Linked DNA regions of Idiomarina loihiensis L2TR. The protein of the gene in region 1 interacts with the protein of each later gene in a pairwise test. Links are inferred from orthologs where the notes say so. Each region holds a gene or a part of one and is shown on either strand. Other genes may lie near its edges.

The links.
Region 2: the proteins of lpdA (region 1) and uvrD interact in binary tests that used the Escherichia coli proteins (3 or more experiments, as listed by UniProt). The link is inferred for Idiomarina loihiensis L2TR from one-to-one orthologs.

What each region holds. Positions count from the first base shown.
Region 1 is NC_006512.1:469,346-485,539, forward strand. Bases 7,092-9,967 are described here. They hold lpdA (dihydrolipoyl dehydrogenase), read left to right. Parts: upstream 7,092-7,753; coding sequence 7,754-9,181; downstream 9,182-9,967. Other genes in these bases: aceF (dihydrolipoyllysine-residue acetyltransferase), read left to right, coding at 7,092-7,642; IL_RS02345 (M13 family metallopeptidase), read left to right, coding at 9,316-9,967. Also shown: nadC (carboxylating nicotinate-nucleotide diphosphorylase), read right to left, coding at 4-873; 1,6-anhydro-N-acetylmuramyl-L-alanine amidase AmpD, read left to right, coding at 941-1,489; beta-lactamase regulator AmpE, read left to right, coding at 1,500-2,324; pyruvate dehydrogenase complex transcriptional repressor PdhR, read left to right, coding at 2,410-3,156; aceE (pyruvate dehydrogenase (acetyl-transferring), homodimeric type), read left to right, coding at 3,182-5,854; more of aceF, read left to right, coding at 5,867-7,091; more of IL_RS02345, read left to right, coding at 9,968-11,385; IL_RS13695 (hypothetical protein), read left to right, coding at 11,397-11,750; IL_RS02350 (efflux RND transporter periplasmic adaptor subunit), read left to right, coding at 11,794-13,035; IL_RS02355 (efflux RND transporter permease subunit), read left to right, coding at 13,044-16,145. UniProt on the Escherichia coli protein: Lipoamide dehydrogenase is a component of the glycine cleavage system as well as of the alpha-ketoacid dehydrogenase complexes.
Region 2 is NC_006512.1:2,733,825-2,750,082, forward strand. The notes cover bases 642-3,581. They hold uvrD (DNA helicase II), read right to left. Parts: upstream 3,228-3,581; coding sequence 1,056-3,227; downstream 642-1,055. Other genes in these bases: IL_RS13065 (OsmC family protein), read right to left, coding at 642-980; IL_RS13075 (HAD-IA family hydrolase), read right to left, coding at 3,325-3,581. In the rest of the region: EamA family transporter RarD, read left to right, coding at 1-581; more of IL_RS13065, read right to left, coding at 558-641; more of IL_RS13075, read right to left, coding at 3,582-4,035; IL_RS13080 (tyrosine recombinase XerC), read right to left, coding at 4,062-4,964; IL_RS13085 (DUF484 family protein), read right to left, coding at 4,951-5,646; dapF (diaminopimelate epimerase), read right to left, coding at 5,643-6,470; lysA (diaminopimelate decarboxylase), read right to left, coding at 6,473-7,735; LPS translocon maturation chaperone LptM, read right to left, coding at 7,732-7,878; hemC (hydroxymethylbilane synthase), read left to right, coding at 7,971-8,912; IL_RS13105 (uroporphyrinogen-III synthase), read left to right, coding at 8,887-9,648; IL_RS13110 (uroporphyrinogen-III C-methyltransferase), read left to right, coding at 9,641-10,768; IL_RS13115 (heme biosynthesis HemY N-terminal domain-containing protein), read left to right, coding at 10,765-11,928; IL_RS13120 (YceI family protein), read right to left, coding at 11,948-12,529; IL_RS13125 (cytochrome b), read right to left, coding at 12,529-13,080; IL_RS13130 (IS110 family transposase), read right to left, coding at 13,606-14,637. UniProt on the Escherichia coli protein: A helicase with DNA-dependent ATPase activity. Unwinds DNA duplexes with 3'-5' polarity. Translocates on single-stranded DNA with 3'-5' polarity. Initiates unwinding more efficiently from a nicked substrate than double-stranded DNA.

The DNA.
Region 1 (16,194 bases):
TTTCTAGTTATCTTCTGAAATTCTCATTGATAAATCAATTGCCTGGACGTTCTTTGTCAAAGCGCCGGAGGAGATAAAATCAACCCCGGTGGCAGCCAGTTCCGGTAAACGCTCATCGGTAATATTACCCGAAACTTCTAGTTGCGCGCTGTGCCCGGCATTGTCACGGTTTTGCTGCACGGCCTGCTTAATGTCTTCAATACTGAAGTTGTCCAGCATAATCACGTCGGCTTCGGCCTTCAGAGCCTGTCCAAACTCATCCAAATTTTCGACTTCAACTTCCACCGTTTTACCGGGGTTCAGGCGTTTGGCCGTAGCGACAGCCTGAGTAATACCCCCACAGGCAAAAATGTGATTCTCTTTAATCAGGTAGGCATCAAATAAACCAATGCGGTGATTCACACCGCCACCGCAGCGCACCGCGTATTTCTGTGCTAAACGCATACCAGGCAGAGTTTTCCGGGTATCCAGCAGTTGTGTTTTATAACCGTCGAGCAATTTGCTGTAATGATAAGTGGTGGTCGCGGTAGCAGATAGCGTCTGTAAAAAGTTAAGTGCCGTGCGTTCGCCGGTCAGCAAAATGCGGCTGGGGCCCTTTAAGCGGCAGAGTTCCGTATTGGCTTTGACGTTATCGCCGTCTTTTACCAGCCATTCTATTTCTACCTGATTTCCCATTTGGCGAAACACCTGATCAACCCAGGCACAACCACAAATGACAGCGTCTTCTCGGGTAATAATGCTGGCGCGGGACTGGCTTTGTTCCGGAATCAGTTGCGCAGTAATATCTAAACGGGCATCTTCGCCGAATAAATCTTCTTTCAATGCGGCGCGCACACCGTCCTGAATAGCAAGTTGCAGCTCGGGCTGACTCATAGATGGCTTTACCTTTTAACAGACAATACGGATACTAGGGGGCAAACTTTACCGTTTTGTTGAGCCTGTGAAAAGCGACCCGATAAAAAATCATAAAATAACCACTGCGGTGCAGCATCCGTCCCCGCATTACGATGATCGCCCGCAAAGCGCTGAAGTCAGTCTGCTGGTCATTCATTGTATTAGCCTGCCGGAAGGACAATATGGTACACCTTATATTCGCCAGCTGTTTATGGGCGAACTGGAACCCGATGCACACCCGGATTTTGCTATTCTGAACGGACTGAGGGTGTCGGCGCATTGTGTGATCCGCCGCAATGGTACAGTTGAGCAATACGTGCCCTTTGATAAAAGAGCCTGGCACGCGGGTATGTCCCGTTACTGCGGGCGTAGGCGATGTAACGATTTCAGTATAGGCATTGAGCTCGAAGGAACCGACCACAGTGCCTATACTCAACAACAATACGAACAATTAATTGCAGTCACTAAGGCGTTAATCAGCACATATCCTAGGTTAAACCGTCGACGTATTGTCGGCCATCAGGATATCGCCCCGGGTCGTAAAACGGACCCGGGCAGTGAATTTGACTGGCAAACCTATTTAAATGCCTTATAAGGAGTCATGAATGGTCCTCATTGCGTTGCTGATTGCATTAAGCGTTGAGCGTTTGTATCACAGCCCGGCCTTTTTGCACTGGTCGTTTTTTCTGGAACGCTGGCAACACTGGAGTGCGGCACGGCTTACAAACGAAAAGTGGAAAAGTGAGCCTCTGCAACTGGTTCGCCTGCTGGTTCCTGCTTTGGCTGTCGGTTTTCTGGTGGTGTTGCTGGACAACCTGATGGTGACCTTTATTGTCAGTATTTTGTCTTTACTGCTGGCGATGAATTGCGAGCCCGCCCGCAAAAGCTATAAGGCTTATTTAAAGGCCGCAAACCGGGGCGATGAACAACAGGTAAATGAACATCAACACGCATTAACTGAATTTGCCGGGCAGCATCAGCCAAAGCAGTTAAGTGACTCGTTAATCTGGATCAATTACCGGCAATATATTGCGGTAATGTTCTATTTTGTGCTGTTTGGCAGTTTCGGCGCTCTGGTATACGCCAGTCTGCGTTATGCCGAGAAGCAAATAAGCGAACCGGAGTCGACTAAACTCTGGCAGCAATTTATGTGGTTTGCAGACTGGGTTCCGGCTCGCTTAGCTGGATTCGGTTTATTAATTGTCGGGCATTTTTCGCGGGCGTTCCCAGTTTGGGTCAAGCACAGTCTGAACCCGCAGGCCGACCCGGATAAACTGCTTTTTAATGTCGCCAGCAAAGCAGAAGACATCCCTCAGCACCCCGACGACAGAACCGAGCACATCGCTTGCCAGTTGCGCTTAATGCGCCGCCAGCAGATTTTCTGGGTGTGTGTTATTGCCGCCTTAACCTTAACGGGTTGGGTGAATTAGAGGTTGTACCAGCTGAGAAAAATTTGGGCTCAGCCGTTAAATGATTTAGAATAACCGCATCTTTTGGTCTGACCAATTCACCGTTATGCCAGATTTACCCATAAAACAGACGAAGCTTTCCGACACTATCGTGGCGCATCTGGAACAGATGATCGTCGATGGTCGGCTTAGTGCCGGGCAAAAACTGCCGGCAGAGCGTCAACTGGCTCAGCAATTTAATGTTTCACGCCCATCGCTGCGCGAAGCCATTCAAAAATTGGAAGCCAAAGGTGTGGTAGAACGTCGCCAGGGCGGCGGAACTTACGTTGTGAATAGCATCAATGAGCAACTAACAGAGCCACTGTTTGAGCTCTTGGCCAAGCACCCTGAGTCGCAGTTTGATTTGCTTGAGTTCCGTCATGCACTGGAAGGCATCTCGTCCTTTTATGCAGCATTACGAGGCACCGAGGCCGATCTGGATCGGATTTCTGAGAGTATAAAAGACTTAGAGAATAGCCGGGCTAACAGCATCGATGATCAGGTCAATGCAATAGTGGAATTCTATCACCGTATTGCAGAGGCCTCGCACAACGTTATTTTGTTGCATGTCATTCACGGCATGCAGGAATTACTGGCCGAAAATATTAGGCAGAACCTGGAAATACTGGCGGGTCGTGACGACTTGCTGGGAAAACTGAATCAACACCGTCAGCAGCTGGTTAGTGCCATTGTTGCCGGTAAACCGGAGCAAGCGCGGGATGCGTGTCATCAACATTTAGCCTATATTGAACAGACATTGTTAAACTTAGGCAAAGAACAGTCACGCATTCAACGTTCGCTACGACGTTCCTGAATTGATAAAAAGGTAAGGAATAGCTATGAGTGAAGAATTAAACAAAGATGTCGACCAGCAGGAAACTCAAGAGTGGTTAGACGCTCTTGAGGGGGTGCTTGAGGCTGAAGGCCCGGAAAGAGCGCACTATCTGTTAGAGCAACTGGTCGACAAAGCTCGTCGCAATGGCGCTTATTTACCGTATAAGCCAACCACGGCATATCTGAATACCATTCCTGCCAGTCAGGAACCCACTATGCCGGGTAACCAGACGCTGGAATCGCGCATTCGTTCAGCCATTCGCTGGAATGCCGCCATGATGGTGTTGCGTGCATCGCAAAAAGGCGAAGAGTTAGGTGGCCACCTTGCCAGTTTTGCTTCTTCGGCGATGTTATACGATGTTGGCTTTAACCATTTCTTCCGTGCGCCAAATGAAGACGATGGTGGTGACTTCCTGTTTATTCAGGGCCATGTGTCACCCGGTATTTATGGTCGTGCTTTCATTGAAGGACGCTTGACCGAAGAGCAATTGAATAACTTTCGTCAGGAAGTCGACGGTAAAGGCTTACCTTCTTATCCGCACCCGAACTTAATGCCGGACTTTTGGCAGTTCCCGACGGTCTCTATGGGCTTAGGCCCAATTCAGGCTATCTATTTAGCCCGCTTCCTTAAGTACCTGACTGACCGTGGCATTAAAGACTGTTCAAAACAACGTGTTTACTGCTTCTTAGGTGACGGTGAAACCGATGAGCCAGAAAGCTTAGGTGCTATTGGTCTGGCTGCTCGCGAGGAGCTGGACAATCTGACTTTCGTTATTAACTGTAACCTGCAGCGCTTAGACGGGCCGGTACGTGGTAACGGTAAAATCATTCAGGAACTGGAGGGTAACTTCCATGGCGCCGGCTGGGAAGTGATTAAAGTTATCTGGGGGCGCTACTGGGATCCGCTGTTGTACCGCGACACCGAAGGTAAATTGCAGCAGTTAATGGAAGAAACCGTTGACGGTGATTACCAGAACTTTAAAGCCAAAGGTGGCAAGTTCACCCGTGAAAACTTTTTTGGTAAGTACCCTGAAACCGAAGAAATGGTCGCCAACTTGTCTGACGAAGACATCTGGCGCTTAAACCGTGGCGGGCATGACCCGGTAAAAGTCTACTCGGCGTACCATAAAGCCGCTAATACCAAAGGTCGGCCACAGGTTATTTTAGCGAAAACCGTAAAAGGTTATGGCATGGGTGCTGCGGGCGAAGGTAAAAACATTGCCCACCAGGTTAAGAAAATGGATTTAGACGCGGTTAAGCACATGCGTGACCGTTTCAATATCCCGTTTGAAGACAAAGAGCTGGAAGACCTGCCTTACTACAAGTTTGACGACGACAGCGATGAAATGAAGTATTTGAACGAGCGTCGCGAGAAGCTCGGTGGTTATATGCCAGTGCGTCGTCCGGAAAGCGATGTTGAGCTTGAGCTGCCCGCACTGAAAGCTTTTGATGCGGTTCTGAAAGGTTCAGGGGATCGTGAAATTTCCTCAACTATGGCCTTTGTTCGTGTACTGACAGCGCTGCTGAAAGACAAGAAAATTGGTAAACGTATTGTGCCAATTATTCCGGATGAAGCTCGTACCTTTGGTATGGAAGGCTTGTTCCGTCAGGTGGGTATTTATTCGCACCATGGCCAGAAATACACGCCGCAGGATAAAGACCAGGTTGCCTATTATCGTGAAGATAAAAAAGGCCAGGTGATTCAGGAAGGCATCAACGAACTCGGTGCTATGGCGTCCTGGATTGCAGCGGGTACCAGTTACTCGTTAAATAACGAGCCGATGATTCCGTTCTACATTTACTACTCAATGTTCGGTTTCCAGCGAGTCGGTGACTTAGTCTGGGCCGCAGGTGACAGTCAGACCCGCGGCTTCCTGGTCGGAGGTACTGCCGGTCGCACAACGCTTAACGGTGAAGGTCTGCAGCACCAGGACGGACACAGCATGGTTCACTTTGGCACGGTGCCAAACTGCATTAGCTATGATCCGACATACGGTTATGAAATTGCAGTTATCGTGCACGATGGCCTGAAACGCATGTTTGGCGACCAGGAGAATGTTTTCTATTACCTCACTGTAATGAATGAAAACTACCATCAACCAGAAATGCCGGAAGGTGTCGAAGAAGGCATCATCAAAGGTATTTACGAACTGGATAAAGTGAAGGCCAAGAACAAAGCTAAAGGCGATGTTCAGTTGTTAGGCAGTGGTACTATTTTGCAGCAAGTGCGTGAAGCAGCGACAATCTTGTCTGAAGAGTACGACGTGAACTCAACAGTTTACAGCGTAACTTCATTCAATGAGCTGGCGCGCGATGGTCTGGATACTGACCGTTGGAACATGCTGAACCCTGAGAAGAAAGAAAAAGAAGCCTACATTACGCAAGTGATGAAAAAGGCGAAAGGACCGGCAGTAGCAGCAACAGACTACATCAAGCTGTACGCTGATCAGGTTCGCGCCTGGGTACCAACCTCTTACCGGGTATTAGGTACCGACGGCTTTGGACGCTCGGACAGCCGCGCTAACTTGCGTAAGCACTTTGAAGTGAACCCGCACTATATTGTGGTTGCAGCACTGAAAGAACTGGCAGACCAAGGTGATATCGATAAGAAAGTGGTAGCTAAAGCTATCAAAGACTACGATATCGACACTGACAAGCTGAACCCGCGTTTAGCATAAGGAGGTACTGAGATGGCCGATCAAATCGAACTCAAAGTCCCCGACGTGGGCGGCGAAGAAGTAGAAGTCATTGAAATTTTGGTCAGTGAAGGCGATACCGTTGAGCAGGAAGACGGTATCGTTACTGTCGAAAGCGACAAAGCTTCCATGGATATCCCGGCATCTTCAGGCGGTAAAATTACCGAGCTGAAAGTAAAAGTTGGCGATACCATTAGCGAAGGCGACGTGCTGGCAATGATTGAGGCTTCCGGAGGAGCCGACGAATCGGATGAGTCTGACAGCGAAGAGGAAGCTGAAGACAAAACCGACGACAAAGCGGACGAAGAAGCAACCAAAGACAAAGCTGAAGAATCGGAAGATAAACAGGAAGAAGAGAAAGATGAAGACTCTGAACCTGAGAAAAAATCTTCCGGTGGCGGCAGTAAAGTTATCGACGTAGAAGTACCGGATATTGGTGACGAAGAAGATGTCGAAATCATCGAGATTCTGGTCTCTAAAGGCGACTCTGTTTCTGCCGAAGATGGTTTAATTACCCTGGAAACGGACAAGGCGACTATGGATGTGCCTTGCCCTGAAGACGGCGAAATTGAAGAAATGCTGGTGAAGGTCGGCGACAAGGTGTCGCAGGGCTCAGTTATCGCCAAGCTGAAAGTTTCCGGCGGCGCTGATGACTCTGAAGCTGAAGAGAAAGACTCAGCGAAAGAGGAGAAGTCAGAATCTAATAAAGAATCTGATAAAGACTCTGGCAAGAAATCTGAAGACAAAGACCAGAAAAAAGACAGTGGTAGTAGCGTTAAGCCAAGTAGCGAACGCCAGCCTCCGGTGCCTGATCATCCAAGCCAGCGGAGCGATCGTAAAGAAGGCATTCTGCATGCGTCACCTGCGGTACGTCGTGTGGCACGTGAATTCGGTGTCGACTTATCGCAAGTGAAAGGCTCGGGCCCTAAAGACCGCATACTGAAAGAAGACGTTCAGGAGTTTGTTAAATACGAGCTGTCCCGTCCCAAAGCCGTGGCTGGTGCAACAGGCCAGGGCGGCGGTGGATTGCAGGTTATTGACCCGCCTAAGGTCGATTTCAGCAAGTTCGGTGAAGTGGAAGAAGTTCAGTTGTCGCGCATTCAGCGTAAATCTGGACCAAACCTGCACCGTAACTGGGTGACTATCCCTCACGTAACACAGTTCGATGAGGCCGACATTACTGAGCTGGAAAACTTCCGCAAGTCAGAAAACGAAGTGGCTAAGAAGAAAGATCTGGGCTTCAAGATAACGCCGTTAGTGTTTATTTTGAAGGCCTGTGCCAAAGGCCTGCGTGAGTTCCCGACCTTTAATTCGTCCTTATCAGAGTCTGGTGAATCACTGTACATGAAAAAGTACGTGAACATTGGCGTTGCGGTTGATACGCCAAATGGTCTGGTGGTTCCGGTTATTCGTGATGTCGACAAAAAAGGCATTTACGAGCTTTCGGAAGAACTGGTGGAAATTAGTTCGAAGGCGCGTGACGGTAAGTTGAAAGCAACCGATATGCAAGGTGGGTGTTTCTCAATTTCCAGCCTGGGCGGTATTGGTGGTACAGCCTTTACGCCTATCGTGAATGCTCCTGACGTGGCCATTCTCGGGGTCTCTCGTAACGAGATGAAACCGAAATGGAACGGCAAAGAGTTTGAACCACGTCTGACTCTGCCATTATCGTTGTCATACGATCACCGTGTTATTGATGGTGCTGAGGCCGCGCGTTTCACCGCCTATTTAAGTGGTGTACTGGGAGATATCCGCAAATTGGTGCTTTAAGCACCAATTGGGGTAGGAAATACGAAAAAATTCGCGCTACAATAGCGCCACATTTAGCGTTGACTGAGCGCAGCCGGTGGCTCAACTGGCTGTGACAAAAAAGGGGTTAACATGAGCGACAAAATTACAACACAGGTAGTGGTGTTAGGTTCGGGCCCGGGCGGATATTCAGCAGCTTTCCGTGCAGCTGACTTGGGTCTGGATGTTGTTTTGATTGAGCGTTACAGCACCTTAGGCGGTGTTTGCCTGAACGTTGGCTGTATCCCGTCAAAAGCATTGCTGCACATGACCAAGCACATTGAAGAAGCTCAGCACCTGGCAGAAGAAGGTATTGAGTTTGGCGAACCGAAAATCGACCTGGATAAGCTGCGCAAACACAAAGAAAAAGTGGTTGGCCAGTTAACCGGCGGTCTTGGTCAGATGTCAAAAATGCGTAAGGTAAAAGTTGTTAACGGTTACGGCAAATTTACCGGCAGCAACACCATTAAAGTTGAAGGCGACGACGGCGAAACCGAAGTTAAATTCGATAACGCGATTATTGCTGCAGGCTCTCAAGCCATTAAATTGCCGTTCATTCCACATGACGACGACCGCGTATGGGATTCCACCGACGCGCTGGAACTGAAAGAAATTCCTAAGAAAATGTTATTGTTAGGCGGTGGTATCATCGCTCTGGAAATGGGGCAGGTTTACGCATCACTAGGTTCTAAGGTTGATGTGGTTGAAATGACGGACCAACTGGTACCGCCAGCGGATGCCGACATCATCAAGAACTTCAACAAGCAAATCAAAGGCCGTTTTGAGAATATTATGCTCAATACCAAAGCGACCAATGTTGAAGCGAAAAAAGACGGTGTGTATGTGACCTTTGAAGGTGATAAAGCGCCAAAAGATCCAGTCAAGTACGACGCTGTACTGGTTGCTGTAGGCCGCGCACCAAACGGTAATAAAATTGACGCAGACAAAGCTGGCGTTAATGTCGACGACCGTGGCTTTATCAAAGTTGATAGCCAAATGCGCACCAATGTTGACCATATCTTTGCCATTGGCGATGTTGTTGGCCAACCCATGTTGGCGCACAAAGCGGTACATGAGTCGCACGTGGCGGCAGAAGTGATATCCGGTAAGAAGCACTTCTTCGAACCTAAAGTCATTCCTTCTATCATGTACACTAACCCGGAAGTTGCTTGGGCAGGTGTTACTGAGAAAGAAGCGAAAGAGCAGGGCATCGAATATGATGCAGTGACTTTCCCCTGGTCAGCTTCAGGCCGCGCTATCGCTTCAAACGCACAGCAAGGCATGACCAAGCTCATCTTTGATAAGAACAACCGTATTATTGGTGGTTCTATGTGTGGCACTAACGCTGGTGAATTGTTGGGCGAAGTTTGCCTGGCAATTGAGATGGGCTGTGATGCAGAAGATATCGCTCTGACTGTTCATGCACACCCAACCTTACATGAATCAGTTGGTTTAGCTGCTGAAATTCAGGAAGGTGCTATTACCGATATGCCGAATCCTAAGGCGAAAAAGAAGAAGTAACATTTTGTTACGATAAATCATCGGTAAAACGGCTGCATTCATCGCGAATGCAGCCGTTTTTTTTGCGCTGAATTTAACAATGCGCTAGTTTAGTGGGGTTAAAATAACGAACACAAAAGAAAGGGTAATAACCGATGAAAAAATTAACCGCTGTAGCGCTTGGCGTATCTATGGCTTTAACTCTGGGCGCCTGTTCTCCACAGCAGGAAGAATCAAAACAACAAACCCAGCAGGCTGAAGAAGCAAAAAAAGAACTGAGCTCTGGCGTTGTACTTGAGAACTTTGATCACAGTGTTAAACCGCAGAACAATTTATTCCATTATGTAAACGGTACCTGGATTGATAAAACAGAAATCCCTTCTGATCGCTCATCTGTAGGTTCGTTTTTCGATTTGCGCGAACAAAATCAGAAACGTTTACGCGATATCATTGAATCAGCAGCCTCTTCTAACCCTGAACCAGGCACAAACGAGCGTAAAATTGGCGACTTCTTCAATGCCTATATGGATGTTGAAACACTGAATGAGCTAGGCGCAAAACCAATTGCGAGTGACTTAGACGTTATTCAGGCACTGGAAGATTACGACTCAGTTGCTGAGCATATGGCACGCATGTTCCGTGGTGGCGTTTCAGTTCCATTTGGTTTTTATGTTTACCCAGATGCGAAAGACCCGCAAATTAACGCGATGTATGTTTCTCAGTCAGGCTTAGGTCTGCCGGATCGAGACTATTACCTGAAAGACGACGAAAAGTTCGAAGAATTCCGTAACGCATACGTCGAATACGCAGAAGACATTCTGGGTATGGTTGGGGTCGAAGACGCAGCAGGCGCCGCAGAGCGTATTCTGAAGTTAGAAACTCAACTGGCAGAAATTCAGTGGAGCCGTGTAGAAAGCCGCGATGCGAATAAAACCTACAATAAAAAATCAGCCGGCGAAGTTGCTGAAATGCTTAACAACTTTGATTTCAAAAAGTTTATCGAGACGTCTGAGTTATCTGATGTAAAAGAAATGGTTATTCGTCAGCCATCTTATTTTGAAGAATTTGGTGAACTGTTTAATGAAGTGGACTTACAGGCGTGGAAAGACTACTTGAGCTTCCGTCTTGTGAACGAGTACGCTTCTGCGTTAAGCGAAGATATCAGCAAGCGTCGCTTTGATTTTTACGGCACAACATTACGTGGTACACCAGAGCAGGAACCTCGCTGGAAACGCGCGGTTGATGCAACCAACAGCGTATTAGGTGAAGTGTTAGGTCAAGTTTACGTTAAAGAGTACTTCCCGCCAGAAGCTAAAGAGAAAATGGAAGGTTTGATTGAAAACCTCCGTGACGCTTATGGTCAGTCTATTCGTAACTTGGAGTGGATGACGGACGAAACCAAAGAAAAAGCTTTGGAAAAACTGAAGAAATTTGACCCTAAAGTAGGTTATCCAAGCAAATGGCGTGACTACAGCGAACTGGAAATTTCGTCAACTGACTTAGTTGCTAACTACAAAGCTTACGCCGAGTTCAATTATCAGGAAGAAATTGCCAAAATTGGTGGTCCTGTTGATGAAGAAGACTGGGGTATGACTCCGCAAACAGTCAACGCCTACTACAGCCCGGTACGTAACGAAATCGTTTTCCCGGCTGGCATTCTGCAGCCTCCATTCTTTGATATGGACGCTGAAATGGCGGTGAACTATGGTGGTATCGGTGCGGTAATCGGCCACGAAATGGGACACGGTTTTGACGACCAGGGCGCCAAATATGATGGCGACGGTAACCTGCAAAGCTGGTGGACTGATGCTGATAAAAAGGCGTTCGAGGAACGGACTCAGCAACTGTCTGAACAGTATAGCCAGTACGAGCCAATTGAAGGCCTTAATGTTAATGGTGACCTGACTCTGGGTGAAAACATCGGCGATTTAGCCGGCCTGACCATCGCGTACGAAGCCTACAAAATGTCATTAGAGGGCGAAGAAGCCCCAGTTCTTGACGGCTTTACCGGTGAACAGCGCGTGTTCATTGGCTGGGCTCAGGTATGGCGCGGCAAGTATCGCGAAGACGCAATTCGTGAGCAGGTTATGAGTGACCCGCACTCGCCAGCGGAGTATCGAGTAAATGGTACTGTTGTTAACGTTCCGGCGTTCTACGAAGCCTTTGATGTTGAAGAAGGTGACGAATTGTACGTTGCGCCTGAAAACCGCGTTACTATCTGGTAATATAGCGGACTATGAAAACATTAACGGTTGTCTGGATATTGGTTACAGCACTGCTGGTGGGGAGTTTCTCCTCACCAGCAGTGCATGCTATGCCGATGTCAGACACCGTTAGTGCTTCGTCATCTCAGGATATGTCACAGCATGACTGTTGTGATGAGTCCGATATATCAATGGAGCAATCGAACTGCGACAGTGAAAGCTCCTTTTGCCAGCAGTGTGAACAACATTGTGCGGGTCAACTGGCGCTGTTGAACCCATTCAAACAACTTTCGCCAGCAGCATCCACGCACGCTGCCCATCCCCTTTATTCAAACCTTCCGGTTATTACTGAAACGCTGATACGTCCGCCGAAATACGCAGTTTAAGCCCAGTTTTTACGTCTTAAACCTTTGTTTTCGAGGAAATACCATGCGTTATTGGATAGCGATATTACTCCTGATCCCACTTCTATCTGTGGCTCAGGAACACAACCACAATCATTCAGAAGATCAAAACCCGTTTGAGCAGAGCTCCGAGTACGTGTGCCCTATGCACAGTCAGGTGGTTCGGAACGAGCCGGGAACCTGCCCAATTTGTGGGATGGATTTAGTCGAGAAAGAGCCTAAACAGGACCTTTCTGAGCATGAAGGAGAAAAAAGCTTCACCGTGCCGGAGTCCAGTCAGCAGGCTATTCGGGTAACTACCGCAAAAGCGGTTCGCAAAGACCTGCAACCGCAGCTTATGGCACAGGCTCAGGTACGCTGGCAGGAGTCCGCTCAGCGGCATATCCACAGCCGCGCCGAAGGCTGGGTAGAAGAATTACATGCTGACGTTGAAGGACAGTGGGTAGAGAAGGGTGACAAACTCTACAGCCTGTATGCACCAGACTTAGTTGTGGCTCAGGACGACTACCTGCAGTTACTTGATTCACTCTCAGATATCCGTAACGGTAACAGTCAGCAAAGTTTTAAACGCCGCGGCCAGCAGCGTCTGCGTTTGCTCGGTATGAGCGAAGCGCAGATTAAAGCTCTGGAACAAGGTGGCGAAACCGAATATGTGGTCGATTACTACGCACCTGAGTCGGGCTATATTACCAGTCTGGATATTCAGGAAGGCATGTACGTGTCTCCGGGGCTTAAGTTGCTGACGCTGACGCAGGATAATCAACTGTGGTTCTTTGCCGATGTTCCGGCGCATTACAGCAAACAGTTAAAAATCGGGCAAATGGCCCATATTTCTTCTGAGCACTTCCCTGGCGGCCACTGGATGAACGCCATTGACTATATTTATCCACAAATTGACCCGGTAACCCAGACAATCAAAGTACGTATTCCGGTTAACGACTCTATTGATCGGCTGCGTGAAGGACTCTGGGCGACGGCTCATATTGAACTGGAGGCAGTAAAAGATGCTGTGGTTGTGCCGGTTGCCAGCTTAATTGTCACCGGTGCCAATAACCGCGTGGTGGTAAAATCCGGAGCGCGCGAATTTGAAGTGCGCGAAGTGACGACCGGGCTGCGTGTGGGTAACCAAATTGCCATTGAAGAAGGCTTGCAGGAAGGTGAGTTAGTGGTCACTTCCGGGCAATTCCTTCTGGATTCAGAGGCCAGCTTGCAAGGTCTGGGTCTGGATAGCAGCGATGATGCCCCTGCGCCACAACATAACCACTAGGAGGTTTTATGTTAGCTCGTATTATTGAAGCCTCCATACGTAACTCGTGGATGGTGTTGCTGCTGTTCTTAGGTCTTGCATTCTGGGCCTGGCAGTCGCTGCAGCAAACCAAACTGGACGCAATACCGGACTTATCGGAAGTTCAGGTTATCGTCAAAACCAATTACCCGGGGCAAGCGCCGGCGGTAGTGGAAGAGCAGGTGACGTACCCGCTTTCGAGCGTGATGCTGTCCGTACCTAAAGCCACCTCAGTGCGCGCTTTTTCGTTCTTTGGCGACTCGTACGTTTACGTTATTTTTGAAGACGGAACCGACCCTTACTGGGCCCGAAGCCGGGTGAACGAGTATCTGGATCAGGCACAAAGCCAGCTTCCTGACCAAGTTCGGCCGGAGTTAGGCCCCGATGCGTCCGGTATTGGCTGGGTGTATCAATACGCATTGGTTGATGAAACCAATCAGCTCAATCTGGGTGAACTAACCCGCTTGCAGAACTGGTTTTTAAAACAGGAACTGCAAAGTGTGCAGGGGGTAGCAGAAATTGCCACAGTTGGCGGCATGGTTGAAACCTACCAGGTAGTGGTGCAGCCGGAAGCTTTACATCGTTATAACCTCACCCTGAACCAAATTAAGCAAAGCATTCAGCAGGCCAATAACGAAGTGGGCGGTTCGGTGGTTGAAATGGGTGAAGCCGAATACATGGTACGTGGCCTGGGATATCTGAAAAGCATAGAAGACATTCGCAAAATTCCCTTGCCGCTCACATCAGAGCAGCAGGGTACGGTGCTGTTGGAAGAAGTGGCGGATATTCGCATTGGACCGCAGGTACGCCGTGGCATTACCGAGCTGAATGGCGACGGTGAAGTCGTGGGCGGTATTGTGGTTATGCGCCATGGCGAAAATGCTCTACAAACCATTGCCGCAGTAAAAGATAAACTAGAAGAGCTAAAACAGGGCCTGCCCGAGGGCGTTAAAGTGGTGCCGACCTATGACCGCTCAAACCTGATCCAGGCATCGACAGATAACCTCACCACAAAGCTGATAGAAGAAATGTTCTTTGTTGCTGTGGTGTGCATTTTGTTTCTCTGGCATGCACGCTCGGCAGTGGTGGCCATTGTCAGTTTGCCGCTGTCGGTACTGTTCGCAGTGTGGATAATGAACATGCTGGGTATCAGCGCCAACATTATGAGTCTGGGGGGAATCGCCATTGCCATTGGCGCGCTGGTGGATGCCGCCATTGTCATGATAGAGAACACCCACAAGCACCTGCAGAATTATCAGGAGCGGCACAAAATCGTGGCTAAAGGCTCGGCGCGGCTTAAAGTTGTTAATGAAGCCTGTCGCGAAGTGGGGCCTTCGCTGTTCTTCTCGCTACTGGTCATTACCGTCAGCTTTGTTCCGGTGTTTGTGCTGCAAGGCCAGCAAGGGCGTCTGTTTGAGCCTTTAGCCTATACCAAAACTCTGGCCATGGCCGCTGCCGCAATTATTGCCGTGACACTTATTCCCGTGCTGATTGCGTTGCTGGTGCGCGGGAAAATACCCGCTGAAGAAAAGAACTGGCTGTCTCGCGGTTTAATTGCGCTTTACCGACCACTGCTGGCTTTCACACTTAAGTTCCCTAAAACCATTATTGTACTGGCTCTTTTGATCACCGCATCTGCCTGGCACCCGTATAAGCAGCTTAATTACGAGCTGATGCCGCCGCTACATGAGGGGGACCTAATGTACATGCCTACCACACTGCCGGGCATCAGTGTTGAAAGTGCCGGTAAGCTGTTACAGCAAACCGACAAGCTCATTGCTGCGCAGCCCGAGGTTGAGCGCGTATTCGGTAAAGTTGGTCGTGCTGACACCGCCACCGATCCTGCGCCAATGACCATGATAGAAACCAGCATTACGCTGAAGCCGGAAAGCGAATGGCGTGAAGGAATGACGGTAGATGACATTATTGCTGAGCTGGATGAGCGGGTGCAGATACCCGGCGTGACTAATGCCTGGGTACAGCCCATTCGTACCCGCATTGAAATGCTTGCCACTGGTGTTAAAACCCCGTTAGCCATTAAAGTGAGCGGTAGTGATTTTCGTGAAATAGAAAAACTGGCCACCCGTATTGAAGATACGCTTTCTGAGCAGGATGCAACGGGTTCGGTCATTGCAGAGCGTTCCGGCGGAGGTCGTTATATTGAGATAGAGCCGAAATTGCGACAAGCGGCTCGTTACGGCCTGACCCAGGCCGATATCCACGAGCATATTCAGTACGCCATTGGTGGAGCGAATATTGCGACATCGGTACAGGGCAATGAGCGTTTTCCTATTAACCTGCGTTATCCGCGAGAGCAGCGCGACCATATCGAGAAGCTGAAAACCCTGCCAGTTAAATCGGCTTCCGGGCAGTGGCTGACTCTGTCCGATGTCGCCGATATAAGGGTAACTCAGGGGCCGGCCATGCTGAAAAGCGAAGATGCCCGTTTAAGCAGCTGGGTCTTTATTGAGCCGGATAAAGGCGTCACGGTTGGTGACTATATTACCCAGGTTAGTGGCGTTATGGATAAGTTGGAAATACCGGTAGGTTACAACTGGAGCTGGACCGGGCAATATAAAGCCATGCAACAGGTGGAAAGTGACTTAAAAGAAATCATTCCTCTGACATTGCTGGTTATTTTGTTGTTACTGTACATGACCTTCCGTTCTCTACCGCAGGCGTTACTGGTGATAGGTACCTTACCGCTGGCATTAACCGGTAGCTTATGGCTGATTTATTTGTTGGACTACAACCTGTCACTGGCGGTTATTGTCGGCATGATAGCTCTTGCCGGTGTCGCTGCGGAATTCGGAGTGGTTATGCTGTTGTACCTGAACAACGCATGGAAAGCCGTGGCATACGACAAAAATCAGCTAAAAGCAGCAGTAGAAGAAGGCGCGTTGCTGCGCGTCAGACCGAAAGCCATGACCGTGCTGACCATTATTGTCGGCCTACTACCGATAATGCTGGGCGGCGGTGTTGGTAACGAAGTCATGCAGCGCATCGCCGCTCCTATGGTGGGTGGTATGGTACTGGCACCACTAATTTCCATGCTAGTGATCCCCGCCGTGTTTTATCTAGCGCGGAAATAACGCGGAGTAGCCTGACATTTATGTCAGGTGAGGTGGAAGATAGCGAGCG
Region 2 (16,258 bases), 2.3 Mb from region 1 along the record:
GAATGGTGTTTTTTGCCGAACGTATGCGCCGCTTGCAGTTAGTTGCCATTGCTATGGCCGTGGTGGGCGTTACCATCCAAATTGTTACCTTTGGCTCGGTACCCTGGGTGGCTCTGGCTTTAGCCTCTAGTTTTGCCATTTACGGCGCCATTCGCAAACGTCTGCCGGTCGATTCTATTAGCGGACTTTGGCTTGAAACTGCGATTCTATTCCCGGTAATGCTTATTTATCTATTTGTGTTTGCCGAATCAGCCAGTAGTGATTTAACCGCTAACCCGTGGACGTTAAACCTGTTGCTCGTTGCCGCCGGGCTGGTCACAACCATTCCACTACTGTGTTTTACCGCAGCAGCACAGCGCCTGCGTTATGCGACACTGGGTTTTTTCCAGTATATAGCTCCAACATTAATGTTTGCTTTGGCGGTAGTGGTTTACGGTGAGCCTTTAGAAGAAAGTAAGCTGGTCACTTTCATTATTATCTGGAGTGCGCTGGCACTGTACAGTTTCGATTCTATTATACAGCGCCAGCGTGATCGTAAAGCGAAGAAGAAGTTAGCTTCAGCTGAGGCTGGCATCCATTGAGATTTCAGCCTTCAGCACTTTGCTGACAGGACAGCCTTCTTTCGCTTTTTCAGCCAGTTTCTGGAATTTGTCTTCGTCAATATCCGGAATACTGGCTTTCACCTTCAGATGAATTTTAGCGATACTGAAGCCGTCACCATCTTCTTCTAACGACACTTCGGCTTTAGCATCAATACTGTCCGGCTCATAGCCAGATTCACCCAGCATTAACGAAAACGCCATGGCATAACAGCCTGCGTGCGCCGCACCCAGAAGTTCTTCCGGGTTGGTGCCTTTGCCTTCTTCAAAGCGGCTCTTAAATGAGTACTGGGTACTGTCTAAAACACCACTTTGCGTTGAAACAACGCCTGAACCTTCTTTTATACTACCTTTCCACTGTGCATTTGCAGAGCGTTTCATAAAATGCCTCCGACATTGTATGTATGTACCTTAAAGGTAGTCGAAGAATGCGGTTTTTGATCACCTCTTTACACTTTAGAAAACCGGATCCAGTCGTGCATAAGCAACAACCAGCCACTTGCTGCCGACATTGTCGAAGTTAATCTGAATTCTGGATTGCGGACCGGTACCTTCATAATTCAACACCGTACCTTCGCCAAACTTCGGGTGGCGCACGCGTTGGCCTAATGAATAACCCGTTTGCTCAAAGCTTTCGTGGCTGGCTGCGTTATTGAACCGGCCATAACTGGCGGGCTTTTCTACCCGGGTTTGCAGCCGAACTTCATGCAGAGTGTCCGCCGGTATTTCACTGATAAAGCGACTGACTTTATGAAACAGTTCCTGACCGTAAATACGGCGCTGTTCGGCATAAGTAAGCACTAACTTTTCCATTGCGCGGGTCATACCTACGTAGCAAAGGCGGCGCTCTTCTTCCAGCCTTCCGGGCTCATCCATCGATTGCTGAGACGGGAACAGGCCCTCTTCCACACCGGTCATAAATACTAATGGAAACTCCAGACCTTTCGCACTGTGCAGTGTCATGAGCTGTACGGCATCCTGATATTCATCGGCCTGCTCTTCACCAGCTTCAAGCGAAGCGTGTGCTAAAAACGCATTCAGCGGTGTCATGTCTTCTTCGTCGTCATCCAGAGTGAAGTTTTCACAGGCAGTCACCAGCTCTTTTAAGTTCTCGACCCGGGTTTCCGCTTTTTCGCCTTTTTCGGCCTCGTACATGGCCATCAGACCGCTTTTCTTAATGACTTCGTCACTCAGGCGGCCTAATGAAAACTCTTCGGTTTCGTCGTCTAAGTTCTCGATAAAATCCAGAAACGAACCCACCGCGTTACGCGCACGCCCGGCCAACTGCTTTTCATTGACCATATATTTTGCCGCCTGCCATAAAGACTCTTCACGTTCTCGGGCAGCCTGGCGGATCATATCCATAGTACGATTACCAATGCCCCGCGTCGGCGTATTGATCACCCGCTCGATAGCGGCGTCATCGTCGCGGTTGCCGAGAATTCGCAAGTACGCTAGTGCGTCTTTTATTTCCTGGCGGTCGAAGAAACGCAAGCCGCCATAAATACGATACGGGACGCGCGCATGCAGCAACGCTTCCTCTAAAATACGTGATTGTGCGTTACTTCGGTATAAAATGGCGGAGTCTTGCAGCGAACCGCCCTGATCACGCCATTCTTCAATTCGTGCTACAATATAACGGGCTTCGTCCATTTCATTGAAGCCCGCATACAGGCTTATCGGCTCGCCGTCGTTACCGTCTGTCCATAAGTCTTTACCCAGACGCCCCGAGTTATTGGAAATAACCGAGTTTGCGGCGCGCAAAATGGTGCTTGTAGAGCGATAGTTCTGCTCCAGACGGATAGTCTCAGAGCCTTCAAAATCCGATAGAAACTGATGAATATTCTCGACTTTGGCACCACGCCAGCCATAAATGGACTGGTCATCGTCACCAACAATGGTCACACTGTTCTGGCTGCCAGCCAATAAACGGATCCAGGCATACTGGATTGAGTTGGTGTCCTGAAACTCGTCGACTAGAATATGGCGGAAGCGGTTTTGATAATGCTCGCGGACAATGCGGTTATTCCGCAGTAACTCGTGCGCACGCAGCAGCAATTCGGCAAAATCCACCAGGCCTGCACGGTCACAGCTTTCCTGATACAAAGTGTAGATTTCTTTTAAGGTTTGCTCTGTAGGATCGTAGGTTTCAATGTGCTGCGGGCGCAGACCTTCGTCTTTTTTACCATTGATGTACCACTGCGCCTGCTTTGCCGGCCAGCGTTTATCATCCAGGTTTAAGCTTTTAATTAAACGCTTAATTAACCGTTGCTGGTCATCACTGTCAATTATCTGAAAGTTTTGCGGCAGACCAACGTCCATATAATGCGCACGCAATAAGCGATGCGCCAGACCATGGAAGGTACCAATCCACATACCACGTACCGAGCTGCCTACCAGTTGCTCAACCCGTCCGCGCATTTCGGCTGCCGCTTTATTGGTAAAGGTAACAGCCAGAATACTAAAGGGCGAATACTGCCGCTCCTGAATAAGCCAGGCAATGCGGTGCACCAACACACGGGTTTTACCACTACCGGCTCCGGCCAGAACCAGCATGTGACCGTCGGTTGCAGATACGGCCTGCTGCTGTCGTTCGTTTAAATCTGCCAGAAGCGGGTGTGTACTCATTAGCGGTCACCTAAATCATTATTGAGAACTGTATTACGTTATGCCGTCAGTGTAATAGTGCATCACTGTATAAGCAACCAGTAGTTGTTCGCCGGCTTTAATCCAATAAAAGCCGTTGTAGCTGATTCAGGTTATGCAAAGTAACGGTTGGCAACACCGATAAGTGCGCAGTGGTTCCCAGCCCCGAGGTTAGCCAGGCCGACTGCCAACCATGACGCTGCGCGCCAAGAATATCGGAATATGGATGATCTCCCACATGTAAGAACTCATGCGGTTGCAACTCAGGTAACTTTCGTTCAGCGGCGGCGAACATATCGGGCAGGGGTTTGCCGCGAATGCCGTCTCCGGGCTGAATCACCAGCTCGAAGTACTTAGCCAGACCAATTTTATCCGCATTAACATTGCCATTACTCAGCGCAATTAATTTGTAACGCTGCGACAGAGCCTCCAATAATTTTATACTGTCTTGTGGCACTTCAAAGTTACTGCGCTCGGACAGAAACACATCCATAATGGTATTCGCGGCCCGTGCCGAATCATCAACACCGAACTTCTCTAACCCCAGCTCCAGGGTCTTCAGGCGCAGTTTGGTCATATCGCTGGCAAAAGTTTCGTCAGTACGGCTAACCTCATCACGGAAGCGGCGCCAGTGGTGCATGTCCCACTCAGCAGTTTGCGGGTATTGTTCCGCAATATAGCTGTGAGCGACTTCTTCCGTACGCTGCATAACCGGCACGTTGTCATAAAGCGTGTCATCTAAATCAAAACTGATAACTTTGGGTAAATGCCAACGGCGGTGGAACTGCATAACGCGTTACTCTTATTTGATAAAAGTTAAGTCGATTTTTTCCGGGCGCGCGGGTGGGCGCTGTCATAAACACTGGCTAAACGTTTAAAGTCCAGATGAGTATACACCTGAGTTGTGGATAAGTTAGCGTGTCCAAGCATTTCCTGCACAGCGCGCAAATCACCACTGGATTCCAGCATATGAGAGGCAAACGAATGCCTTAACTTATGCGGGTGCAAGTCACCCACCACACCTTGTTGTTTGCCCCAGTAATTCAGCCGCTGCTGCACAGTACGGGGGCTAATACGCTGTAGCCTTTTGCTCACAAAGAGCGCCAGCTCAGGCTTTTGATTTAACCAGGCCTGACGCACTGACAACCATTTTTTTAAGGCTTTTTCAGCACAACGACCAAAGGGCACAATACGCGTTTTGCTGCCTTTACCGGTCACCCGTAATTGCATCATACGGTGGTCAATGTGGTCTAGATCAAGACTCACCAGCTCCGCCAGACGAATACCACTGGCATAGAGCAGCTCCATCATGGCGGCGTCTCGAATGGCTAAGTCATCATCTGTGGGTAAATCCAGCAAATGAGAGATACTGTCCACATCGAGGTTTTTGGGTAAGCGTTTGGGAATTTTAGGTGCCGATACTGACATGGCCGGGTTGTCATCCATAGCGTTAGATTCCACCATGAACTGACAGAAAGTGCGCCATGCCGATAGTTTTAAAGCGATACTGCGTTCACCCAGCCCATTGCGCCGCCAACCGACTAAAAGCCGTTCAATAACAGGGACACGCAGCGCTTTAGGTTCCGTTATTTTTTGCAGTTCAAGAGCAGTCAGATCAGCGGCGATAAGGCGCTGGTAATTCTTTAGCGTTAGCTCCGCTAAGCCCCGCTCTCCCTGCAGTTGTTGCATCCATTTTTGCTGCCAGTCATGCAGCTTCATGGTTTTGCAGTAGCCCCGGTAACAATGCGCTGAGCAAGGCCTGTAGCTGATTGATCAGTAACTTGTCCATTGCCGGCTCAAAGTGACTGGCGTTAGTATTACCAACCGCCAGCATCCCCAGTTCGCCATTGTCACCCAACAACAGCAGTGCCACTGAGGCTATTTCTTCGTCTTGAAACAACAGCTTATGCTCTTGCTCCGTTAAGCGACCGAGATAAATAGAACTTTCATTGAAACGTTTGCTTAGTAGCTTTTTGTGAGTGTCGGAAGCAAAGCTGTATTGCTCGCCTAAATCGACCGGGCTGTCGAAAAACTTCAAGGACAAGGCCGGCATTTCCAGCTCATTCTCAAAGGTGTTTTGCAGTTCATCCAGAACCTGACTCAGGCTCTGACAGCGCAACAGACTTACGTATAAGTTGCTGTAAGCCGAGAAAATCGCTTCATTGCGGCGCGCGTTTATCATCAGCTCGGTAATTTCTTCTTCCAGCTGCTGTACGCGCAAACGCAGCTTTTGCTGCTGCCGTTCAATTAACGAGACGGCGCCTTTTTCACTGTGTTGAAACTGTAACTGAGCCAGTAAGTCATCGTTTCTCGTGAAAAAATCAGGGTTCTCTTGTAAGTATTCTCTTATAAGGCTGTCGTCTAAACGTTCATTTGCAATCATTTTCGATTCGCTACTCATAACACCATTTGTCCATCGTAAACTAATTCTGCGGGGCCGGTCATTTTTACAGGCTGCCCCTGCTGCCAACGGATAATTAAGTCCCCGCCGGGCAAGCTGACTTTTACTCGCTCATTTAATAAGCCTTGCTGAATGCCGGCTACAGCTGCGGCGCAGGCGCCACTGCCGCACGCCCGAGTTTCACCAACACCACGCTCAAACACGCGCAGTTTAATTTCATCAGCCGATACTTTCTGCATAAAACCTACATTCACGCTTTCGGGGAACCGCTCATGCGCTGCCAAAGCCGCTCCCAGAGTTTCCACGGGTGTCGTGTCGACGTTATCCACAGCGATAACACAATGCGGATTGCCCAGACCAAGAACACCACAAAGAACCGTTTCTTCTTTTACTCTCAAAACATAGGTCTGTTCTGCTTTTTGCGCTTTAAAAGGCACCGCCGCCGGTTCGAATAAGGGTTCGCCCATATCCACCGTCACCTGACCGTCTTTCTCTAAGTGCAGAACCATTTTTCCGGCCTTGGTACTGACTTTAAGGTGATTCTTATTGCTTAAGTTTTTAGCTTTTACAAACTTCGCAAAGCAGCGGGCACCATTACCACATTGAGCAACTTCGCTGCCATCGGCATTAAAAATGCGGTAGTGAAAATCCAAATCAGGGTCATAGGGCGGCTCAACTAACAGCATCTGATCAAAACCAATGCCCGTGTGCCGGTCTGCCCAGCGACGTATTTGGTCTGGGTTCACATATAAATTCTGAGTGACGTTATCCACCACCATAAAGTCGTTGCCGAGCCCGTGCATTTTTGAAAAATGTAATAACATTTTTATTGGCCTTCCTGGTGTAACAAGTGCTCGCCCCGGACGAGATCGTTAAAGCTTTCACGTTCGCGGATCAGTGTAGCATTATCACCTGAGACCAAAACCTCGGGCGGGCGGCCACGACTGTTATAGTTAGACGCCATAGTAAAACCATAGGCACCGGCATGTTTAATGGCCAGTACGTCGCCCTGTTGCACATTTAAATGCCGTGCGTGTCCGAAAAAGTCGCCGGTTTCACACACCGGGCCGACAATATCATTCAACTGGTCGCCGCCGCGCTTATTTTCGTGCGCGGGTAAAATGTCGTGCCAGGCCTGGTACAAAGACGGACGTATTAAATCGTTCATGCCGGCGTCAACCAACACAAAGTTCTTATCTTCTGAGGGTTTAATGTATTCCACTGTGGTCAGCAAAACACCCGCGTCTGCGGTAATAGCACGACCGGGTTCCAGTACCAAAGTAATTTGCGGGTAATTCTCGGCTAACTTGACCAGTTCCTTTAAATAAAAGGACTTATCCAACGGCTCTTCCGGCTGATACGCCACACCAAAACCGCCACCTAAATCCAGGTGTGTCAGCTGGACACCGTCTTTTTCCAGTTCCGAAACCAGGTTAAACATGCGCTGCGCGGCATCGAGGAAAGGCTCAGCTGTCATTATTTGTGAGCCAATATGGCAGTCCGCACCAATTAAATTAATATTAGGTAGGCTATGCGCCTTCAGAAAAACCGGCTTGGCCAGTGACATGCTAATGCCAAACTTGTTGGCTTTCATGCCTGTGGCAATGTACGGATGCGTTTTGGCATCAACGTCGGGGTTCACTCTTAACGACACCGGAGCCTGTTTGTCCATGGCGGCAGCAATGTCCTGAATACGCTCAAGCTCCGCCTCAGACTCTACGTTAAAGCAGCCAATGCCCGCTTCCAGCGCCATAATGATTTCGTCTTTTGACTTCGCTACACCGGAAAAGACCACGTCGCCAGCTTTACCACCAGCCATGAGTACGCGCTGAAGCTCGCCACCGGAAACAATATCGAAACCTGCGCCATGCTCAGCCAGTAACTGCAAAATAGCTAAATTGCTATTGGCTTTTACTGCATAACACAGCTTATGAGGTGCGGGCCAGTATTGCTGAAACTCACGCCAGTTTTTTAGAATCTGACCTTTGGAATAAACATACAAAGGCGAACTAAAACGCTCAATAAGACTCTCGACGTCGCAGTTTTCAATATGAAACTGACCATTTTTATAGTCAATTAATTCGCTCATTTGGTGTCTTCCGCTGGCGGCTCTGCAGGTGTATTTTGCTCTGGCATAGGCTCAGGCGTCAGTGGTCCTTTCTGACCACAACCGACTAAAGTCATTAAAATGGCTGATAGCACCAGCGTCTTGATTACAATTCGACTAAACATCGCTAAACTATAGGTATTCCGTTTGGGTTTCTATGATGCCTATCATCGCACCAGATACCTAAAAAGTCATTAATCGTCGTAAAGGAAAACGAATGACCCAACGCGTTAGAATTGCAACACGCAAAAGCAAGCTGGCTTTATGGCAGGCTGAACACATTCAACAACGCCTTGAAGAGCTGCATCCGGGCCTGTCGGTAGAGCTGGTTCCTATGTCTACCAAGGGCGATGTCATTCTGGATACCCCGCTGGCAAAAATTGGCGGTAAAGGCTTGTTCGTAAAAGAACTGGAAGTGGCGATGCTGGAAGGCCGTGCTGATATTGCCGTACACAGCATGAAAGACTTACCGGTTGAGTTCCCGCCGGGGCTGGAGCTTCACACCATTTGCGAACGCGAAGATCCGCGCGATGCTTTTGTATCCAACAACTACAAAAACCTTAATGAGCTGCCGGAAGGCGCAGTAGTCGGAACCTGTAGTTTACGTCGCCGCTGCCAGGTAAAAGAGCAGTTTCCACATTTAGTCATAAAAGATTTACGCGGCAACGTTCAAACACGTTTACGCAAACTGGATGAAGGTGAATTTGATGCCATTATCCTGGCGGCATCGGGTCTCATTCGACTGGAGCTGGGAGACCGCATTACCTCCTTTATTCCGGTGGAGCAGTCATTACCGGCTAATGGACAAGGCGCACTGGGTATTGAGTGCCGCAGCGATGACGACGAAATGAAAGCCTTACTTGCACCGCTGCAATGTCAGGAAACCCGTACCCGGGTGTTAGCTGAACGGGCAATGAACCGCGGGCTGGATGGCGGCTGTCAGGTGCCTATTGGTGCTTATGCAGAGCTGGAAGGTGATGAAGTCTATTTACGCGGCCTGGTTGGTGAACCTGATGGCGGAAAAGTGCTTCGTGATGAAGTGCGCGGCCCGGCGTCTAAAGCCGAAGAGTTAGGTTCAGAGCTTGCTGAGCGGTTACTTAAACAAGGTGCAGCTGAAATTCTGAGCGCAGTCTATGACAGTGAATCCAGTCACTCATAAAGCGGTTTTACTGCTGCGTCCGGGCAAGAGTCCGGACGACTTTACCCAACAGCTGCGCAAAACTGGCAGAGAATGCTTTGTTCACAGTTTTATTGAGATAGAGCCTTTACCTGTGAATAAAGAGCAGCTGACCCAGATTAAACAAAAGCATTGGGACGGCATTGTTATTGTCAGTAAAAATGCAGCTCATTATGCCTCCCGGGCTGGTTTTAGCGGGGTTCCTTCTAAATATTATGCAGTCGGTCCGGGAACCGCTTCTTTTGCGTGCAAACATTTAAACACTGCCGTGAGCTGTCCGGCCTTCATACATCAGTCGGAAGGGTTGCTGGAGTTGTCTGAATTACAAAAACTGCAGCAACAGAACTGGTTGATCATTCGCGGAGAAGGCGGTCGTGAATTATTGGCGGATGCCATACGAGCTCGCGGAGCTTCTGTCGATTACTGGGAAGTGTATCGCCGAAAACAACTCACATTGAACGACCCTGAACTGATTCAGCAGTGGATAAGCTCAGTTGGTACTATTGTTGTTACCAGCGCTGAACAACTGGGATACTTTTTGTCGTCTATGCCAAACTCTGCCCAAAGCTGGCTGGATAGCTGTCAGTGGATAGTTCCAAGTCATCGCCTGAAAGGTTTGATTCCTTTCGGACAATCAGACAATATCAAAGTGACAGGCAGTGCAGCGGACGCCATATTAATGAATGCGCTAATAGCGGATGGAAAAACTCATGACTGAAGAGAATAAAATTGAGAACGAAGAAGTTCAGAATAATGAACAAAGTAGCGAGAAGAGCACAGAAGAAGAAACCATAACCGCCGAGAAAAGTAGCGGGCGTTTCTTCAAACGCTTAGTCTGGCTTATTGTTTTAATCGCTATTGTCGCCGCCGCATACTGGGGCTATACGCGTTTCCCTGGTTTATTTAAGACAGACTCTGAACAGGTTAGTGAGCAACCGCAGGAAGATCCGATTGAAACGCGCTTTAAACAACTGGAGCGCTCTGTTGGAAACCTGGAGCAGCAACTACAAAACACTGTTCAGGCTCGCGAGCTGGATAAGCTGAGTAACACCGATCAGCAGCTAGAGCGCGAGTTAACCAGTTTGCGTCAGAGCCTCGAAGATCTTCGTGACGACATGCGCAAAACGCCTGCCGAAAAAGCGGCTTACTGGCGTCTACTGGAAATAAAACAAACCTTATCGGCGGCTGCACGAATGATGTGGAGCCAGGACGACTACAAAGCGGCGCTGCAACTTTTGAAATTAGCCGACCAACAGTTGGCGGGTATCGACAGTCGTAACGCAATTCGTACCCGCGAGAAGCTAGCGGGCGATATTGAGCGAGTGAATGCCGCAGTTAAAGCAGACAATACTGACCTGGCAATGCAACTCGTGGGTCTGCAACAACGCGTGTCAGACCTGCCCGACGAAGTAAACAGTAATCAACAGCGCTTAAGTTCTGACACCCAGAATGTCAGTGGTGATGTTAATGACTGGCAAACGAACCTGAGTGCTAACTGGCAGTCCTTCCTTGATAACTTTATCCGCATTCAACCCGTAGACAGCGATCCTAAACCTCTGCTGAGTGCGACCCAGCGCACAGCAATAAACGAACGCATTCAACTACTCTTTACTCTGGCTCAACAGGCGGCTGTAAAGAATAATGATGAATTGTGGCAGAGCTACCTGGACCAATTATCTAAGCTAATTGCGCAGGTAAAAGGCGATGGTGCAGCTTCACAGGATATTATTTCGCGTATTCAGTCACTAGGCCAGGAAGACTTTGAACAGCAGAGTATAGAGCAGCTTGAATCGCTGGACTTCATCGCTCAGGCTATTGAGCAGGGAGATGCCTCATGAAATGGATCATAGCTCTGGTTGTCATCATTATATTGGGGGCCATTATTGGACCACTCGCGTCGGGTAACGCGGGCTATGTTTTAGTTCAGTTTGCCGGAGTAGCGATTGAGACAACCGTAGTCGGCCTGTTTGTCGTTACTATTGTGGCAATTGCCGTACTCAGTGTTGTGGTGTCGTTACTGCGCCGGCTGCTTAGCAAAACCCGCCAGGGTCGGAAGTGGTTGGCAAATCGAAGCGAACGTAAAGCTCAGAACATTTTTCAGCAGGGCATACGCGAGCTGCTCGATGACAATCCCGAAAAAGCAACTGAGAGCCTGTCTAAGGCTTACAAAAAATCTCCTGATAACAACATTGCCGCGTTAACTGCAATTGCCGCCTGCCTCAATAAAGACGCCGGAAAGGCAACTTACTGGCACGATGAAGCAGGGGCATTTTATGATAATGCAGATACACTGCTTCAGCTTGTTTCTATTGAACAGTCAGTAAAAAAAGACCCGACAGAAGCGGATAAAGAGATGCGAAGCTTATTAGAAGCTAAGCCACACTCTGCCAATGTACTTAAGTTAGCTTATCGGGTCTTTAAAGCGTCGGGAAACTGGCAGCAACTGAAAGAGCTATTACCTGAGTTGCGCCGTGTAACCGACCTTGCTCCAGCCGAATTTGACCGTCTTGAATATCAAGTCTATTTTGAACGCTTTGTTGCTGAGGGTCGCAAAAGTAACGAGATGCTGTACAACGAATGGCGCAGCCTTCCCAGTAAACAACGCAGCGACGCAACCATCAGGTTGAGTTATGCCGCCGCGTTAAAACATTTAGGTGATTACGAAGTCTCTGCCAGAGTGGTTTTAAAAGGATTAAAAAGAGGGGAGTTGCAACCAGCTGCCGTTAACTCTTTGCATTTATTTAATGCGAAATCGGAGAAGTTGCTGGAGTTTGTTCAAGCTCAGTTGAAACAAGATCCGGAAAATAGAGATTACCTCTATGCTCTTGCACAAATCGCTATGGATAATCAGGATTTCTCGTTAGCGCAACGTGCTTTGAAAAAGTTAGCAGAAATTGAACCCAGCAGTCACGTCTACCGCTTATTGGGCAATGCTTATCATGCTCTTGGTGATAGTCAGCTAGCTGCTAACGCCTATAAAGAGGCGTTAGCTCACTAGTTAAACGTTGGCGCTGTAATTATTGACGTATACCTTCAATTGACAGCGTCAGCTCAACTTCTTTAGCCGTTGGGCCTAAGTTATAGTCAATTCCGTAATCGGCCAAGGTTAGGTCTACTTCACCTTCGAAGCCACGACGGAATCCGCCCCATGGATCTTTACCTGCACCAACATGCTCAACTTCGATAGCTATCTCTTTGGTTACACCATTAAGGGTGAATTCACCATACATAGTGCCTTCACCTTTATCGTCATCGTCCGGAACATACTTAGTACTTTTGAACGTTGCAGTAGGGTGCTCAGAAACACTCAAGAAGTCATCGCCACGTAAGTGTTTGTCACGCTCAGCGTGGTTAGTATCAACGCTGGAGGTATCGATTGTGACGTTAACAGAGGCATTCTCCGGTGCATTCTCGTCATAGCTAAAGGAGCCTTCGAAGTCGTTAAAACGGCCGTATAACCAACTGTAGCCTAAGTGACTAATTTTAAACTCAATAAAGGCGTGTTGACCTTCAGTATCAATTTTATAGTCTTCAGCTATAGCTGCCGACGTAAATAACGCACTACCCGCTACAGCGGCTGCAACTAATGTCTTTTTCATTATGATTTCCTCTTAGTTTTTCCAAACATTCGAATAAGTGTGCTGTCTCTATTAATAAAATGATGTTTCAGCGCTGCTAACCCATGCCCACCAGCCAGGATCACTAAAGACAACGCTGAATACCAATGTATGTCACCAGCAATATCTTCTTGCTTTGGTAAATCGGTTATTACTGCTGGTACCGAGAACCAGTCAAATACGCTGATAGAACTACCATCTGCTGTTGAAATCAAAAAACCGCTAATCATTACTGTGAATAGCAGTAAATAAAGTAAAAAGTGGCCTGCTTTTGCTCCTAACCGCTCGAACTTGCTACCTAAAGGTTTAGGCTTAGTATTGGTTAAAGTCCAGAACACTCGTAAAACCGTTACAATAAGTAAGGTAATGCCAAACGATTTATGCCACCAGGGGCCAAGACGATACCACTCGTCGTAGTAGGTCAGAGTTAGCATCCACCAGCCTAAAGCAAATAAACCAAATATTATTAAGGCCGACAGCCAGTGAATTAATACTGCTGTCAAACCGTATTTATCTGATGTGTTTTTCCACATAAAGTTTTCCTGATTTGTCTAAGTTTTATGTTAGTTCATATTTATAGAATGAAAATACGTATTATTAGTAGATTAACATCTAATTAATAGAATGTAGTAGCCTGATGCTTTTGCATCAGGTGGGGTGATTGTGGTGGACGCTCGGGATAGAGTAATCGAAAGGCCGGTTGGTGAGCTGGGTACCGGGGTAAATGCGCTGCGGCTTCAGCTTTAAAAGGAGTAAAGGAGTAAAGCCTCAGAGAGCTCACCTGACGTGAATGTCATATATGGTCCCCTCCCGTTTTGCAACGGCAACTCGTGGTAAATGTCGGGGCGCTCGCATATATACGGCCTGTTTATGGTGCGCGCTTTGCGCACCTGGCCTGGATGAACTCCGCACGACAACTGGCTTATCAGGCTAACGTACTTTATGTACGGACGTTCAACAGTCTCAGTTGTCGTCGGTTTACCCTATTTTACCATCCTGTTGACGTTTGCAACTCCCGGAAGGAATGAACCTTCGCTGTGCTCTTTTACTGAATGCTGTTAAGCAGCAGTCATCCGGTAATCTTCTTTATTCTTTAACATCGCCCAGATTATCCGGGCGTGCTTGTTAGCCAGTGCCACCGCTGCAACGTTGTTGCCTCTGCGTTTAGCGACATCCTGTGCCCAGAGGCTCAGCCTGTCGTGGCGCTGTTGTGCCACCCGCAGTGCCGAGCGGGCGCCATGCACCAGCAGTGTCCTGAGTTTGGTGTTCCCTTTTTTGGTAATACCGCCTAAACGGTCTTTACCGCCACTGCTGTTTTGCCGTGGTACCAGTCCCAGGTATTCCGACAGGTTGCGGCCGCGTTTAAATTCACTCACATCACCTATCAGTGCCAGCAGCGAGGTCGCTGTTATCGGTCCGATACCCGGCAGGGTCATCAGCCGCTGACTGTCTTCATTCCTTTCGGCCTGTGTCGCTAAGTGCTTATCCAGCGCTTTAACTTCTTCATCCACCGCTCGCAGCATCTGATAGAGCCGGTTGATGAGGTCCCGTGACTGAAGCGTCAGCGCATTGCTGTCGTCTTCCAGTACCTCCGGTACTCTCTGTAATATCGTACCGACTCGCTTCGGTAAAAGAATGCCGTATTCGGCCAGTTGCCCCCGCAACCTATTCGAGAACTGCGTTCTCGTCTGCACGAAGCCTTCCCGCTGATTGACCATCAATGCTAAGTCCTGCTGCTCAATGCTTTTCAGCCTGACCGTCTGACGGTTGGGTCGTGATGCCGCCTCGGCTATTGCCCGGGCGTCATTCGCATCGTTCTTCTCACCCTGCAGGTACGCTTTGACGAAACGCGGTGGCAACGCCACCGTTTTATAACCCAGCTTTTCACATTCGCGGCGCCAGTAATGACTCATGCCGCAGGACTCAACCGCTACTTCACAGTCATCCGTACGGCTCAGCGTCGCCAGCTTCGCTAACACTTTATTGCTGCGCAGTTTTTTATTAAAAACTTCCTGCTCATTTTCATCCAGCGCCAAAACCTGAATAAAATCCTTTGCCAAATCCAGGGCAATTCTGTTTACAATAGCCATTGGTCCTCTCCACTCTGTTCTATAGAAGCTTGAACCTCTATATTGGCACATTGCGATGCCGCTTAGGAGGGAGGGGACCATCTCATCAGGCTACCCAGCAGACATAAAAAAACCCCAGCCGGTTTGGCTGGGGTTATTTATTTGTAGTCTGGACAAGGTTTCGAAGAGCTCAACCTGTTCAGCGGGGTAAAGCCAAATGGTTGGCTTTACCAGGGACCCGCTTCACCCTACTCTCGTCGTAGGTCACCACCAGAAATAAAAAAACCCCGGCGCGTTAGCACCGGGGTCTTCCTATTTGTAGTCTGGCGGTGACCTACTCTCGCATGGGGAGACCCCACACTACCATCGGCGCTGGTGTGTTTCACTTCTGAGTTCGGAATGGATTCAGGTGGTGCCACACCGCTATGGCCGCCAGACATAAACTGTCACAACATGTAAAAACTGACTGCTTTTTTAAGTAAAAGCCACTCTGTTGAATTCACTATCTCACCTGATGTGAACATCAGGCTACTTATTCGGTAAAGTCGCTCGCTTGTGCGTAACGTCCCAAACACCTTGGGTGTTGTATGGTTAAGTCTCACGGGCAATTAGTACGGGTTAGCTCAACGCATTACTACGCTTCCACACCCCGCCTATCAACGTTGTAGTCTCCAACAACCCTTCAGAGCACTCTAAGTGCTAGTGACAGCTTATCTTGAGGCTCGCTTCCCGCTTAGATGCTTTCAGCGGTTATCGATTCCGAACGTAGCTACCGGGCAATGCCACTGGCGTGACAACCCGAACACCAGAGGTTCGTCCACTCCGGTCCTCTCGTACTAGGAGCAGCTCCTCTCAACTCTCAAACGCCCACGGCAGATAGGGACCGAACTGTCTCACGACGTTCTAAACCCAGCTCGCGTACCACTTTAAATGGCGAACAGCCATACCCTTGGGACCGACTTCAGCCCCAGGATGTGATGAGCCGACATCGAGGTGCCAAACACCGCCGTCGATATGAACTCTTGGGCGGTATCAGCCTGTTATCCCCGGAGTACCTTTTATCCGTTGAGCGATGGCCCTTCCATTCAGAACCACCGGATCACTATGACCTACTTTCGTATCTGCTCGACGTGTCTGTCTCGCAGTTAAGCTGGCTTCTGCCATTGCACTAACCGTACGATGTCCGACCGTACTTAGCCAACCTTCGTGCTCCTCCGTTACTCTTTGGGAGGAGACCGCCCCAGTCAACACTACCCACCAGGCACTGTCCACAACCCCGATAAGGGGCCTCATGTTAGAACATCAAACATACAAGGGTGGTATTTCAAGGATGGCTCCACGTCAACTAGCGCCAACGCTTCAAAGCCTCCCACCTATCCTACACATGTAGGTTCAATGTTCAGTGCCAAGCTGTAGTAAAGGTTCACGGGGTCTTTCCGTCTAGCCGCGGGTACACAGCATCTTCACTGCGATTTCAATTTCACTGAGTCTCGGGTGGAGACAGCGTGGCCATGGTTACACCATTCGTGCAGGTCGGAACTTACCCGACAAGGAATTTCGCTACCTTAGGACCGTTATAGTTACGGCCGCCGTTTACCGGGGCTTCGATCAAGAGCTTCGTCCGAAAACTAACCCCATCAAT